DNA from 3 places in the Neobacillus sp. NPDC093182 genome. Region 3 is predicted to be linked to each of the others. Evidence: riboswitches for the same ligand, from Rfam matches in the RefSeq annotation. Region 3 holds a riboswitch; each other region holds the start of a gene.
What was found. Region 3 has a riboswitch for thiamine pyrophosphate ahead of ACIQAA_RS00865 (ABC transporter substrate-binding protein). Riboswitches for the same ligand answer to the same signal wherever they lie in the genome.
Positions count from the first base shown of each region.

Region 1 (4,710 bases), on a different contig from region 3:
CGGAGGTTATGATGAAGTTTTTCATAAAAATAAATACTATTAGCGCCTTATACGCTTTAGCTTTGTTTATAGCAATTGAACTCATAATAAATGTAACGCGTATAAGTAGTTTAACTGGCTGGAGATGGGATAATATTTACATTCTTGTTGCTGTTATTAATGTACTTGGACTTCTACTTTCAACAATACTATTTATTTACTTAACAAAAAAATGGAAGTTAGGTAGAAAAAACAGCTATTGGTTACTCATTCTGTGGGTACCGTATTTCATTCTTTTATTATCTTGTTTCACTGTTTTAGTTCCTCTTAGTTCAGGAGTTACACTTTTTCCAAGATTTAGTCTTTTGATATTTGGGTCTAGCCTTCTGTTTCCGGTCTACATACTTTTTATTAATGAATACGCGTCACCTTTAATTGCAGATGAAGAGGAAATAATGCAGCCATAATTGATTTGATCCATCAATTAATACAAACCTTTTATCATTCGTTCAAGTACTTCACTATCAAAAAAGCCCAATTCATATGAATTGGGCTTGAAAAATTGGATATTAATACATTTCAGATGTAGTCTTTGCTTGCATGTGCAGCAAGAGGTAGTCAGGACCGCCTGCTTTGGAGTCCGTTCCAGACATGTTGAAACCGCCGAACGGCTGATAGCCAACAATTGCTCCCGTACATGAACGGTTGAAATATAGGTTACCAACATGGAAGTCTTCACGAGCCTGCTCTAAGTGTTCACGATTAGTGGTGATAACCGCACCTGTTAAGCCATACTCGGTATTGTTCGCAATTTCAATGGCTTCCGTAAAATCCTTCGCCTTCGTAAAACCAACTACTGGACCAAAAATCTCTTCCTGCATGATGCGTGCACCTGGAGAAAGGTCTGCAATTACAGTCGGTTGAATGAAATAGCCTTTTGAATTGTCTCCTTCTCCGCCAGTCATTAGTCTTCCTTCTTGCTTGCCGATTTCAACATATTCCATGATTTTCTTGAAAGCATTGTTGTCGGTAACTGGTCCCATGAAAGTTCCTTGCTCAGTTGGGTCACCTACAGTTAATTGGTTGGTTAATTCAACAACACGGTTTAAAACCGTATCATAAACATCCTCAACGATTACCGCACGAGAACATGCTGAACATTTTTGACCAGAGAAGCCAAATGCGCCTGCAACGATTGATTGTGCAGCCAGCTCTAAATCTGCTTCGGAGTCAACCACAATCGTATCTTTACCGCCCATTTCAGCAATCAAACGCTTCATCCAAACTTGACCTGGATTCACTTTAGAAGAGCGTTCGAAAATACGAAGTCCAACGTCGCGTGAACCTGTGAAGCTGATGAAACGAGTATCTTTATGGTCTACTAAGTAGTCGCCCACTTCAGCACCGCTTCCTGGTACGAAGTTTAATACACCTTTAGGCAGACCTGCTTCTTCCATTACTTCAACGAATTTCGCTGCAACAATTGGAGTGGTAGAAGCTGGTTTTAATAAAACGGTATTACCTGTAACAATCGCTGCTACTGTTGTACCAGCCATAATTGCTAATGGGAAATTCCAAGGTGAGATGATGATTCCCACACCTAGTGGAATATAGTTATAACGGTTAAATTCGTTTGGACGGCTATTAACGGGAACACCATCTTTAAGTTCCAGCATTTGGCGGCCATAATATTCAAGAAAGTCAATTGCTTCTGCAGTATCTGCATCCGCTTCCTTCCATGGTTTACCTGCTTCCTTTGTTAAAAGGGCAGAGAACTCGTGCTTACGGCGGCGAATAATGGTCGCTGCTTTAAATAATACATCTGCACGTACTTCTGCTTTCACTTTTTTCCAAGTTTTGAACGCTTCAACGGCTGCCTGCATTGCTTGTTCCGCAAGATCTCTGCTAGCTTTTGAAACGGTTCCAATTATTTCTTCTTTATTTGAGGGATTATAAGAAACGATTTTATCTTCTGTTGTAATTTTTTCTCCGCCGATTACAAGTGGGTAATCTTTGCCTAAATAACTCTCAACTGTCTTTATCCCGTTAAGATAGGCCTGACGGTTTTCTTCAATTGTAAAATCTGTGAATGGTTCATGCTTATAAGGTTGTACCATGTCTTAAAACCTCCTATGTATTAAAAAACATTACATCCTCGTACATTCTAACATGTTTCTTTTACACGTATCAATGGATAGCCATTAAGGCATATTTTGGCAAAAAAAACCTGGCGTATGGTTAACCCTACTATACTCAGATGAGGATATTATTTCCAAGTAGATACGGTTTTTATATTTTTTATTTTTTTAATGTTCCTTTTATTTTACTTAAGACTCATGTATACTAAAACCAAATTGAATAGTAATAACTAGGGGAGTCCAATAAGGTGGGCTGAGAGAGAAACACGTTGAAGTTTCTTGACCCTTCGGACCTGATCTAGATCATACTAGCGTGGGGAAGTTAGAAAAAGTCATCATGTATTGAATAAACTTCTACATATAAAGCCGGTCCATCCTTTTTGGACTCGGCTTTTTTTATGTACTTCATTACTTTTCATCCACTCGTTTTGTTCTAGATCTCGACCTTTAATTTTAAAAACAGGGAGAGATTTACTTTATGTCAACAACTTCATTAAACGAAAAACGCATTTCCATCATGTCTAGCTTTTCAGGTAGTAAAAAGGTTTATGTTGAAGGCTCAAGACCCGATATCAAGGTACCAATGCGTGAAATTGAACTTAGTCCGACAACAGGCACCTTTGGTGAAGAAGAAAATCCGCCAATTCGGGTCTATGATACAAGTGGGCCATATACGGATACTGATTATTCAGTTGATATTACAAAAGGTCTTCCTTCTCTTCGAAGCTCATGGATTCATGAACGAGGAGATGTTGAGGAATATGAAGGAAGAGAAATTAAGGCTGAAGACAATGGATATAAGGATGAGAAAGATCCTCGTGCTAATCATAATGTTTTCCCGGGTTTAAAGCGTAAACCATTACGTGCAAAAAAAGGAAGAAACGTCACACAGCTTCATTATGCAAGGAAGGGCATCATCACTCCTGAGATGGAATTTATCGCATTAAGGGAAAATATGAAACCTGAATTTGTGCGTGAAGAAGTTGCAAAAGGGCGAGCAATTATTCCTTCTAATATCAATCATCCAGAGGCAGAGCCTATGATTATTGGACGTAATTTCCATGTTAAAATCAACGCAAATATTGGGAATTCTGCTGTTTCATCATCCATCGAAGAAGAGGTCGAAAAAATGACATGGGCCACACGGTGGGGTGCTGATAATATTATGGACCTATCAACAGGTAAAAACATTCATACCACAAGGGAATGGATTATTCGTAATTCGGCTGTTCCTGTAGGAACCGTTCCTATCTACCAAGCGCTTGAAAAAGTAAATGGTGTTGCCGAAGATCTAACATGGGAGGTTTATCGTGATACCTTAATTGAACAAGCCGAGCAAGGCGTGGATTACTTCACCATTCATGCTGGTGTTCTTTTGCGATATGTTCCGTTAACAGCAAAGCGTTTAACAGGTATTGTATCTCGAGGTGGATCTATTATGGCACAATGGTGTCTTCACCACCACAAAGAAAACTTTTTATATACTCACTTTGAAGAAATCTGTGAGATTATGAAAACTTATGATGTTTCATTCTCCTTAGGAGATGGTCTACGCCCTGGTTCAATTGCGGATGCCAATGATGAAGCACAATTTGCGGAATTAGAAACTCTTGGAGAATTAACAAAAATTGCTTGGGAGCATGATGTACAGGTAATGGTTGAAGGTCCAGGACACGTACCTATGCACCTTATAAAAGAAAACATGGACAAACAACTGGAGATTTGTAAGGAAGCTCCTTTCTATACTCTAGGTCCACTTACAACTGACATAGCTCCTGGCTATGATCATATTACATCCGCGATTGGTGCAGCCATGATTGGTTGGTTTGGTACGGCTATGCTTTGTTATGTAACACCAAAAGAACATTTAGGTCTACCAAACCGAGATGATGTACGTGAAGGTGTTATAACTTATAAAATAGCTGCACATGCTGCTGATTTAGCAAAAGGACATCCAGGTGCACACAAAAGAGATGACGCCTTATCAAAAGCTCGTTTTGAATTCCGTTGGAGAGATCAGTTTAATTTATCATTGGATCCTGAACGAGCTTTGGAATATCATGATGAGACGTTACCTGCAGAAGGTGCAAAAACGGCACATTTCTGTTCAATGTGTGGACCGAAGTTTTGCAGCATGAGAATTTCTCAAGATATTCGTAATTACGCGAAAGAAAACAAGCTTGAGGCGAATGAAGCTATCGAAAAGGGTATGAAGGAAAAAGCTACAGAGTTTAAACAATCTGGGGGTAACATTTATCAATAACTTTCTTGGGAGGCTATTTCGGTGAAGATCCAAAAAATTGAAGAGGAAATTACTCAGTTGAAAATTCATCTTGCCTTTTTGGAAAAACGTTTAGTAGAAATACAACAAAATTGTGATCATCATTTTAAAATCAATCTATATTATGAAACATGTATCAAGTGTAATAAAGTAAATGTTTTATATTATTAGCAGTGGAAGGCTAAAAAAATATTAAAAGAAACCTTGCCTTACTATTATCTTTTTAAAAGAGGCAAGGTTGTCTATCTTCAATTACTTAAATAAAAGGACATTCCTTTAGATATTTTTTCGACAATACTGGCCCACAAGTGG
Region 1 is NZ_JBIVOI010000024.1:31,851-36,560, forward strand. Features, by position in the region: gene pruA (L-glutamate gamma-semialdehyde dehydrogenase) at 549-2,096, opposite strand; TPP riboswitch at 2,340-2,454, shown strand; gene thiC (phosphomethylpyrimidine synthase ThiC) at 2,596-4,380, shown strand.
Region 1: it holds a riboswitch for thiamine pyrophosphate, as region 3 does, so the genes downstream of both, thiC (phosphomethylpyrimidine synthase ThiC) here and ACIQAA_RS00865 (ABC transporter substrate-binding protein) in region 3, are expected to answer to the same signal.

Region 2 (4,710 bases), on a different contig from region 3:
AGGAACAGGCTGTCTGTTAACCTCTGTCATTGGAGCCTTTGCTGGAGTGGAAAAGGACTTACTGCTTGCTGGGTTGTCTGCGCTAACCTTTTATGGAATCGCAGCGGAAAAAGCATTCGAAAAAGCGGGTGATTTGGGACCTGGCAGCTTCCAAATTGAATTTTTAAATCAACTATCACACGTTTCTTCAGAGGATATTCAACAATTAGCGTCATTCAAACAAGTATAAGGAGTGTACATCATGAAAAAAGCATTAACGATTGCTGGGTCTGATAGCGGCGGCGGTGCAGGAATTCAGGCAGATTTAAAGACTTTTCAAGAGTTAGAGGTTTTCGGGATGTCAGCACTGACAGCCGTTACTGCCCAAAATACTTTGGGGGTTCAAGCTGTCTATCCGATGACTGCTGAGGCAGTTAGTAAACAAATACAATCGATTGGCGAAGATATGGGTGCAGACGCCGTTAAAACAGGAATGCTGTTTAATGCAGAAATCATTAAAGCTGTTTCTGAGCAAATAGAACACTACAACTGGCAAAATGTCGTGGTTGATCCCGTGATGATTGCAAAGGGCGGGGCGTCCCTGCTCCAATTGGAGGCCATTTCGGCATTGAAAAAGTATTTGTTACCACTGGCGATGGTGATTACACCTAATATTCCTGAAGCGGAAGTTTTAACAGGGATCTCGATTCGAACAGATGAAGATAAAGAGGAAGCGGCTAAATATCTTTATAATTTAGGAGTTAAACATGTGGTCGTAAAAGGCGGGCATGATGAAGACCGTAATGTGTCGGTAGATCTATTATATGATGGGATGGAATTTAAGACCTTTACGAGTAAAAGAATTCCTACAAAGAATACTCACGGAACAGGATGTACGTTTTCAGCGGCTGTTACCGCAGAACTAGCCAAAGGTTTAAGCGTTTATGAAGCTGTATCAAAAGCGAAGCATTTTATCCAGGCTGCCATAGAAGATCAGCTGCTGATTGGTCAAGGTCATGGACCAACCAATCATTGGGCATATCGAAAAAGAATGGTGGCGATGAGGTAGGTGACCAGCATGAATATTCGCAATAGTGATTCAATAAAAGAGGCATTGAAAGTTTACTTTATCATGGGCAGTCCCAACTGCAAGGACAATCCAGCGTGCGTGTTACAAGAAGCGATGGAAGGGGGAATTACCCTTTTTCAATTTCGCGAAAAAGGTACCGGAGCTTTAACAGGGAATGCAAAAGTTGAACTGGCCAAAGAACTTCAGCAAAAATGCAGAGAGCACCAGATACCTTTTATTGTGAATGACGATATCGATTTGGCTATTGCACTTAACGCGGACGGTGTTCATATCGGACAGGAAGATGAGCCGCCAGCGGAAGTCAGAAAGAAGATTGGCCATGATAAAATCATTGGAGTTTCTGTACATAGTTATGATGAGGCCATTACCGCGTTGGAGGGAGGAGCCGATTACTTTGGAATCGGCCCGGTTTTTCCAACGAAAACAAAAAAAGACGCCAAACCTTCAAATGGGACGAAGTTAATTGAGGAATTGCGTGACAGAGAAATAAGTATTCCGATTGTCGGAATTGGCGGAATTACTGCGGAAAACGCAGGGTCTGTGATCCAAGCAGGAGCTGATGGAGTATCGGTCATTACAGCAATTAGCCATGCTGCTTCTGTTACAGAAGCAGCTAGGAATTTAAGAAAAAGTGTTTTTGAAGGTTACTAGTCTATTAATCTATACTATGAGACCAAACTTATCTAAAAGTTCCTGAAAAAGGGTCACATGAATTGTCAATGAGACCTATAGCTTTCTATTAAAATTTCATACTTGCACTGGGGGAGCCGAAACTGGCTGAGATTAGACGATCTATCGTCTTAAACCCCTGAACCTGATCTGGGTAGTACCAGCGTAGGGAAGTGAACGATACGTCCATGAACTGTTTGAACCATCATGGTATGTATTAACCGGTAATCCCCCAGTGCTTATTAAAAAATTGGAGGGATTTTTTTTTATGAGAAAAACACACAAACTCACATTGACAGCGATGATGATCGCGATTGGCACACTTTCGAGTAATTTATTGTTTATTCCGGTTGGGTTCACAAAGGTGTTTCCGATTCAGCATTTCTTGAATGTTTTGTCTGCAGTCCTGCTAGGACCGGTGTATGCTGTTGCCCAGGCACTATGTGTCTCAATCCTGCGAAATATCATGGGAACTGGCTCCATCTTTGCCTTTCCAGGAAGTATGGTGGGTGCCTTGCTGGCAGGGCTCCTCTTTATGAAAACCAGAAAGATTTATATGGCTTTTTTCGGCGAGGTCATTGGAACGGGCATTCTTGGCGCGATTCTTTGCTACCCAATCGCCACATTAATAATGGGTCAGGAAGCAGCCGTGTTTGGATTTATCCCGTTATTTATTTTTAGCTCGATCGCGGGTGCACTTATTGGCGCGATTATCTTATCTGTCTTTTTAAAGAAGAAAGTAGCTGTATTTACTCAAAATGGCACGACGTTGAAATAGAAAGGAAGTATCATCATGGAACAGCAGCAAATCATAAATCAACTTCTTACGATCTTACAATCAGATTCGCTATCAGACGAAGAATTTAATCGAAATGCCTTACAACTATTCGCCTACCAGTACACAAATAACCTTCCATTTCGGAAGTTCTGCCAGCAAAAAGGCAAAACGATCCGGACGGTGAAATCATGGAAGGACATTCCAGCGGTGCCGATTAATGCTTTTAAAGAGGTTGACCTAACCTGCACGCCGACAGAAGAAGCAGAAAGGTATTTTATGACAAGCGGCACCACACAAGGTGTGAAAGGGAAGCACTACCATCCGACCTTACAAGTATGGAATCTTTCGATGAAAACCTATTTCAAACAGCGTTTTATGAAAGAAACGGAAAAAATTCGCATGGGTATTCTATTCCCGACCGAGGAAGAAATGCCAAATTCCTCATTAGCCCGGTATTTAGCGCTTGCAAAACAGGAGTTTGGCACGGAAGAGAGTCACTATCTTCTAGGAGAAAATGGGATTGAGCTTGAGAGGCTGATTCAAGAATTGGAACAGGCAGAACGCTCAGGTGAGCCTTATGCATTGTTAGGGGCCTCGTTCAGTTTTGTTCATCTGTTCGAAGAACTAGAAAACATCGGCCGCAGCTTTCAATTACCGGATGGAAGTAAGATTTTAGATACAGGTGGATTTAAAAATCAGTCAAAAGAATGGGAACTGGATGATTTTTATCATGAGTTATCAAGATTATTAGGTGTTCCGCGAAAAGATTGTATCAATATGTACGGTATGACGGAGTTAAGTTCACAGCTCTATGACTCTGGAAATGAACAGGTTCCATCTGTTAAATCCGGTCCTCATTGGCTAAAGACGAGAATTATACACCCGTTAACAGGTGAAGAAGTGTCTGAGGGGGAACGCGGGGTTATTGTCCATTGTGATCTGGCAAACTTTAATTCTGTCACGACTATTTTGACGGAAGACATAGGCATGAAAGTTGGGGAGGGCTTCCTTCTATTAGGCAGGGTCCAAGGAACAGAGGCAAAGGGCTGTTCAATTGCCGTTGAAGAATTTATAAAGGCAGCCACGGAGCCAGCACAATGAGAGAAATAGTTGGATACCTTCCTGATATCGGGGAAGAAATCATAGAAACCAAGATCCTTACCTTTACCAGAAAGGGTGAAGTGCTGGAGGTTGAAGCCCCGCTTCTTACTATAGAGCAAATGCAGCAGGTAACAGAAAAGGTGAAAAGAGCCAGTACCGAAGTATTAAAAAATATGAGTATTGCGGAGATTATTTCCATTATTGACACAGCGATTGAAGTACTACTTGACCGAAATTCAACTTACCGGAAAAAAGCGGAACAGCTGCTGCCAATTGTTACGGGTTACGATAAAGAAATGATTCGCCTGGGACTTACTTCCTTTTTGAAAAAGTTCCGAAAACATGAGCTGCAGCGCTTCGTGGTTGAGGACTTAGGAAATCCCATACTGTTCGATGATTTTCAGCCTCGGGTAAAAAAAGGTTATTCGAAAGCGGTGGGACCTGAATTGATTCTCCATGTATGGGCTGGAAATGTACCAGCACTCCCATTATGGAGTCTCATTTCCGGATTATTGGTTAAGTCTGGCAACATTGGGAAGGTATCTAGTGCCGAGCCTTTGTTTGCAGGCTGGTTCGCACAGGTTTTGGTCGAGGTGGCTCCCCAATTTAAAGACTGCCTGGCGGTTGTCTGGTGGAAGGGCGGAGATGAGGCACGAGAAAAGGAGATTTTTAGATATTCAGATGTGGTGGTCGGCTATGGAAGTAATAGTTCACTAGAATCGATGAGTCGTAGAATCCCTGTCACCACTCGTTTCCTGCCATTTGGACATAAAGTCAGTTTCGGGGTCATTAGCCATTCGGCGCTGGACTCACGAAAAGCATTGACGACTGCTCATCATGCGGCATTTGATATCATCCAATTTGATCAACAAGGCTGTTATTCCCCGCATATTTTCTATGTTCAAAAAGGGGGTAATGTATCACCCGCTGAGTTTGCGCAGTATCTTGCACAGGAACTGGAAAGTTATCAAAAACGTTACCCTAGGCGCACTCTTACACTAGAAGAAATGACAGCCGCCGTATATTGGCGTAACCAGGAAGAAGTATCTTCTTTTACAAACCCTACTAAACAAGTATTCGGTCAAACTGAAAA
Region 2 is NZ_JBIVOI010000010.1:85,820-90,529, reverse strand. Features, by position in the region: gene thiM (hydroxyethylthiazole kinase) at 1-229, shown strand, start outside; gene thiD (bifunctional hydroxymethylpyrimidine kinase/phosphomethylpyrimidine kinase) at 242-1,048, shown strand; gene thiE (thiamine phosphate synthase) at 1,058-1,720, shown strand; TPP riboswitch at 1,820-1,927, shown strand; gene thiW (energy coupling factor transporter S component ThiW) at 2,007-2,516, shown strand; gene ACIQAA_RS18475 (LuxE/PaaK family acyltransferase) at 2,532-3,617, shown strand; gene ACIQAA_RS18470 (acyl-CoA reductase) at 3,614-4,710, shown strand, end outside.
Region 2: it holds a riboswitch for thiamine pyrophosphate, as region 3 does, so the genes downstream of both, thiW (energy coupling factor transporter S component ThiW) here and ACIQAA_RS00865 (ABC transporter substrate-binding protein) in region 3, are expected to answer to the same signal.

Region 3 (4,710 bases):
CAACCAGTAAATGACTCACTCCACGCTGCCTCCCTTGCTTTGCCAACGAATGAAATACTTTTCGGCTGCAACTATAACTGCAAAAAATAAGAGACTTAGTACCATGATCGATAGAATGGCAACGAATACCTTGTCTGTCCTAAATGAAGAAGACGCTAAGGTCATATAAACACCAATTCCTTTTTCCGCTCCGAGCCATTCAGAAATGACAGCCCCCATAACACTATAAGTTGCTGAAATTTTTAAGCCCGAAAAAATGGATGGGAGTGCATATGGCCATTCCAGCTTCCAAAACAATTGAGACTTTCCAGCCCCAGCCATCAACATATAATGTTTATGGGAATATGGAACTTGTTTAAAACCGTCTAAAGCTGCCACAGTGATTGGGAAAAAACAGGTAAGGGTAATTACAATTATTTTAGGTAATAATCCAAATCCAAACCATATGACGAGCAGGGGGGCGAGGACAATAATCGGAACATTTTGTGATAAAATAAGTAACGGATACACTGAGTCTCGGATCCAAGGGACCAAATGCAGCAAGACAGCAACAACTAATCCAACAGTAGTCCCTGCCAAAAACCCCTCTACCGCAATTGTCGCTGTTGAGATTAAATCTGGATAGAACGATGTCCAACCTGAAATAATCTCATTCAATATCTTTGTAGGTGCCGGTAAGAGCCAATCTGGTACTTTCGTTATCTTTACAATGATTTCCCATAAAATGAACAAAAGAAGGAGAACCGCAATCGGTCTCCATCCTTTACTAATTAAATAGTTCATCGATATTTTTCCGTCAGGGTTTCTAGCGTAATACCTGCTGGCTGGTAAAGTACTTTAATTTGAGAAATCACATTTTTACTGCCCATTTCCATCATCCGTTCGTTCATTTTTTCAATGATTGAAAACAAATGGGATAACTCGCCTTCCATTGTTGTCTCTAACGGATGGACCTCATATTTAACCCCGGACTCAGCAATCACTCGAATTGCTTCGTCCACATATGGAATTACATCTCCACCATCAGACGGCTTCGGGATAATTTGTATACTGACTAGTGCATTTGCCATAGTAACCTCTCCTATTCAGGTAAGAACTCATTCGTAAAAGCTTTTTTAGCTTCTAATTCTTTTTCTAGTAATCCATTTTCAAACATCCAGGAAGCATAGTTCTCCCAAACCTCAAGCTTTTGTTCACCCCAGCGTGGTGCATCATCCTGGTATTTAGGCGCTAACCATTCTTGACTCTTTTTCACTAGCTCCGGATCTAAATCTGGCGCTGCTTTTAATAAAATATCTGCTGCATCACCTGGGTTTTCGATAGCAAATTCATACCCTTTAGCAGCTGCTTTAACAAAAGCTTTTACCGTGTCAGGGTTTTCTGAAATCATTTTTTCATTTGTTGTTAATACAGGCGTGTAATAATCTAGTTTTTCTGAGTAGTCTGTTAAATATACCATGTTTATTTTCTCACCGCGCAGCTCTGCCTCAACTCCGGTCCACCCATAATATATCCAAGCAAAATCAATATCTTTTTTAACCGCGGTAAAGAAATCCGTGTCTCCAATATTGATAATTTTCACCTTCTCAACATCGGCATTTTCTGTTTTCATTAATGAATCGATTACAGATTTTTCTGCAGGTGATCCCCATCCGCCATATGTTTTACCTGCAAAATCCTTTGGTGTAATAATGTTTTTATCTGCAGGAGAGGCGAATCCAGATGTATTATGCTGAATTACAGCTGCAATTGAGACAAGCGGGACACCTTGAATCCGAGCCTGTGTTACACCTTCTTGATAGCCAACCCCAAATTGTGATTTTCCGGATGCAACTAATTGGTCAGCACCTGCTTCACCCGGCATAATAATATTGACATCAAGGCCTTCTTCTTGAAAATAGCCTTTTTCCTTCGCAGCATATAACCCTGTATGGTTCGTGTTTGGTGTCCAATCTAATACAACCGTAACTTTTTCTAGGTTCTTTTTATTGTCTTGCTCACTTCCCTGTGAATTTTCCTTAGTATTTGTACCACAGCCTGCAATTAACAAGACAGATAGTAACAAACTAAACCATGTCTTCACTCTTATCATCCTCTTTTATGTAATTTGCAGGAAATAGGCTTGGATAACATTTCACGTTTTTCACTTAAAAGGACGTCTTTAAAAATAAAAAAGCGCCCTAGTTTTAAGCATGGGCGCACACTAACAAAGATCGTTTGTTAAATATGTTCCCTCCGCTGGTGTTAACCAGATCAGGTTCAAAGGGTCATTATCTCATGGATAACCTCTCAACCGGCAACACCGGCTCCCCTATTTTTTAGTCAATTTCCTACCATCCTTTATATTATAATTGCATTTTAGCGATTATCCTATTAAAAAGCATTATAAAAAGTTTTTTTCTCCGGAGTCACCAATATATTCTCACCAACGAAATGAAAGCCTATTTATTAATATTTCTCGCGTCTTTCAATAAAGAAATCCCGACGCTTAATAAGTAAATTATATGGAAGGAGGCTGTCCCTAGTTGGGACAGCCTCGGATTTTAGGAAACAAACGATGCTTCAAGCGGCAGCAAGCGCTGCAAGCCGCGAAGTTCCAGTTCATTTAATTTATTTAAAGCTTTTTCTTTCTCAATCTTCAATCCGGCTTCAGTAAGGTTACACGTTACAGGGACGTCACACTTAATTTCCGCAAGCATACGTGATAAGTGGAGCATTTCTAAATCCTGCTCAATTTTTGTTTTATGAGATTTTGAAAGACGATCAAGATTGGATATGATCCCCTCAACATGCTCAAATTCCTTTAAAAGCTTAAGAGCCGTTTTCTCACCAATTCCCTTCACTCCAGGATAGTTGTCACTAGGATCTCCCATTAAAGCTTTTAAATCGATCATTTGGCGCGGTTTGATTCCTTTCTCCTCAAAGAAGGTATCAGGAGTATGAACAAGGTAATTCCCATAGCCTTTTTTCAATAAAATGACCGAAATACTTTCATCCAACAGCTGAAGGATATCTTGGTCACCCGTTAAAATGGAAACATGTGCATGTTCCCTGGCTTGATATGCAATCGTTCCTATGCAATCATCTGCTTCATAGCCCGCCAACCCGATGTTAGGGATGTCAAAGGAGGAAACTACTTCTTTAACTAAATCAAATTGAGGGATTAATTCGACTGGTGCTTCACCGCGATTCCCTTTGTAGGCGTCAAATAATTCAGAGCGAAATGTTTTACTGCCCATATCCCAACAAACTGCTACGTGAGAAGGATTAAAGTACGAAACCGCAGTAAATAAATGTTTTATGAATCCGTGAATTCCATTCGTCGGAATTCCTTTTGAATTTATCATAAACTGACCTGTTACAGCCGTAGCGTAAAATGCACGAAATAACAGCGCCATTCCATCAACTAGCATAAGTGAAGGTTTTTGATTTTCCAAGGTATAGACCTCCTATCGTATAAAAACAATACGGCTAATATTATAACATAAAAACTTACTCTATTTTGTTTTCTTGATAGGAAATCCAGTCGCTAAAACTTCCCAAGTAAAGTTTTACCTTTTCAAAACCTGCTGCCTTTAATGCTAGATAATTGGGTGCAGCCGTAACGCCCGACCCACAGTAAACAATGATTTCGCTTTCAGGATTAATGTCTGTAAAGCGTTGTTTTTGAATGTCTGCAGGCTTATAGTATCCGGCATTTAGACCTTCAAACCATGGCTTATTAATTGCTCCAGGGATTCGTCCGGCTTTTTTATCAATGGGTTCCTCTAAGCCTAAATAGCGTCTTTCTTCTCTCGAATCAATTAAGATTGTATTTGTATCCTGTTCATCCGCCACTGCTCTTACTTCATCTATACTTGCAAGCATGGCGAGATTAATCTCGGGTTTAAAGGTGGTTTTTTTGAAAGCAGGGACATCTGATGTTACCGGGTAATTTCCTTCCCGCCAGCCTTTAAAGCCGCCATCCAAAACAAATACTTTTTCATGTCCGAGATATTGCAGCAGCCACCAAAACCTTGCAGCAAACGCACCTTCACCTTGATCATAGGAGATTACTGTTGTGTTTTCATCAATACCTGCATGTTCAAGTTTATCACTAAACGCTTCGATGTCAGGCATTGGGTGCCGGCCGCCGTGTTCAGCGGCCTCGCCCGATAAATCTCCCTCAAGATCAAAATAGCAAGCACCAGGAATATGAATGTTTTCATATTCCTGTCTGCCTTTTTTAGGGTCGGCTAAAGAAAAAGTGCAGTCCACAATACGGACATTTTGCTCATTTAAGTTTTTTAACAGCCATTCTTTGTCGATTATTAGATTCATAGCCATCCCCCCAATGAATTAAAACTTAGACTCTTCAAGCTTTTGGTAAACTTCTTGTAATTTTTCGATGGATACGCCGCCATCTAAGGCGGTAAGAAGACTTAAATAAAAATCCTCTGCCTGCTGCTCTATTTGGGTGATTAATTGTTCAAATTGGCCGGACACAATACCGGAGTAATATTCAGCTAGTTTTTGACCTTCAGATTTCAGATAATCATCCGCAGGGACATTTAAAACTTGATATAGCTCATCACTCATATGCTTCTTTTCATTTTTTTCAAAAAAGGATTTTGGATTTTTAAAATAAGACAGTGCTTTTGTAAACAGCTGTTTATTTAAATCACTGAAAGCTAGAGGAAACTCAATCTCCTCTTCATGTTTCATCTCAAA
Region 3 is NZ_JBIVOI010000001.1:159,075-163,784, forward strand. Features, by position in the region: gene ACIQAA_RS00850 (ABC transporter ATP-binding protein) at 1-19, opposite strand, end outside; gene ACIQAA_RS00855 (ABC transporter permease) at 16-783, opposite strand; gene ACIQAA_RS00860 (thiamine-binding protein) at 780-1,070, opposite strand; gene ACIQAA_RS00865 (ABC transporter substrate-binding protein) at 1,082-2,083, opposite strand; TPP riboswitch at 2,212-2,323, opposite strand; gene ACIQAA_RS00870 (5'-3' exonuclease) at 2,544-3,437, opposite strand; gene ACIQAA_RS00875 (sulfurtransferase) at 3,493-4,320, opposite strand; gene ACIQAA_RS00880 (dynamin family protein) at 4,339-4,710, opposite strand, start outside.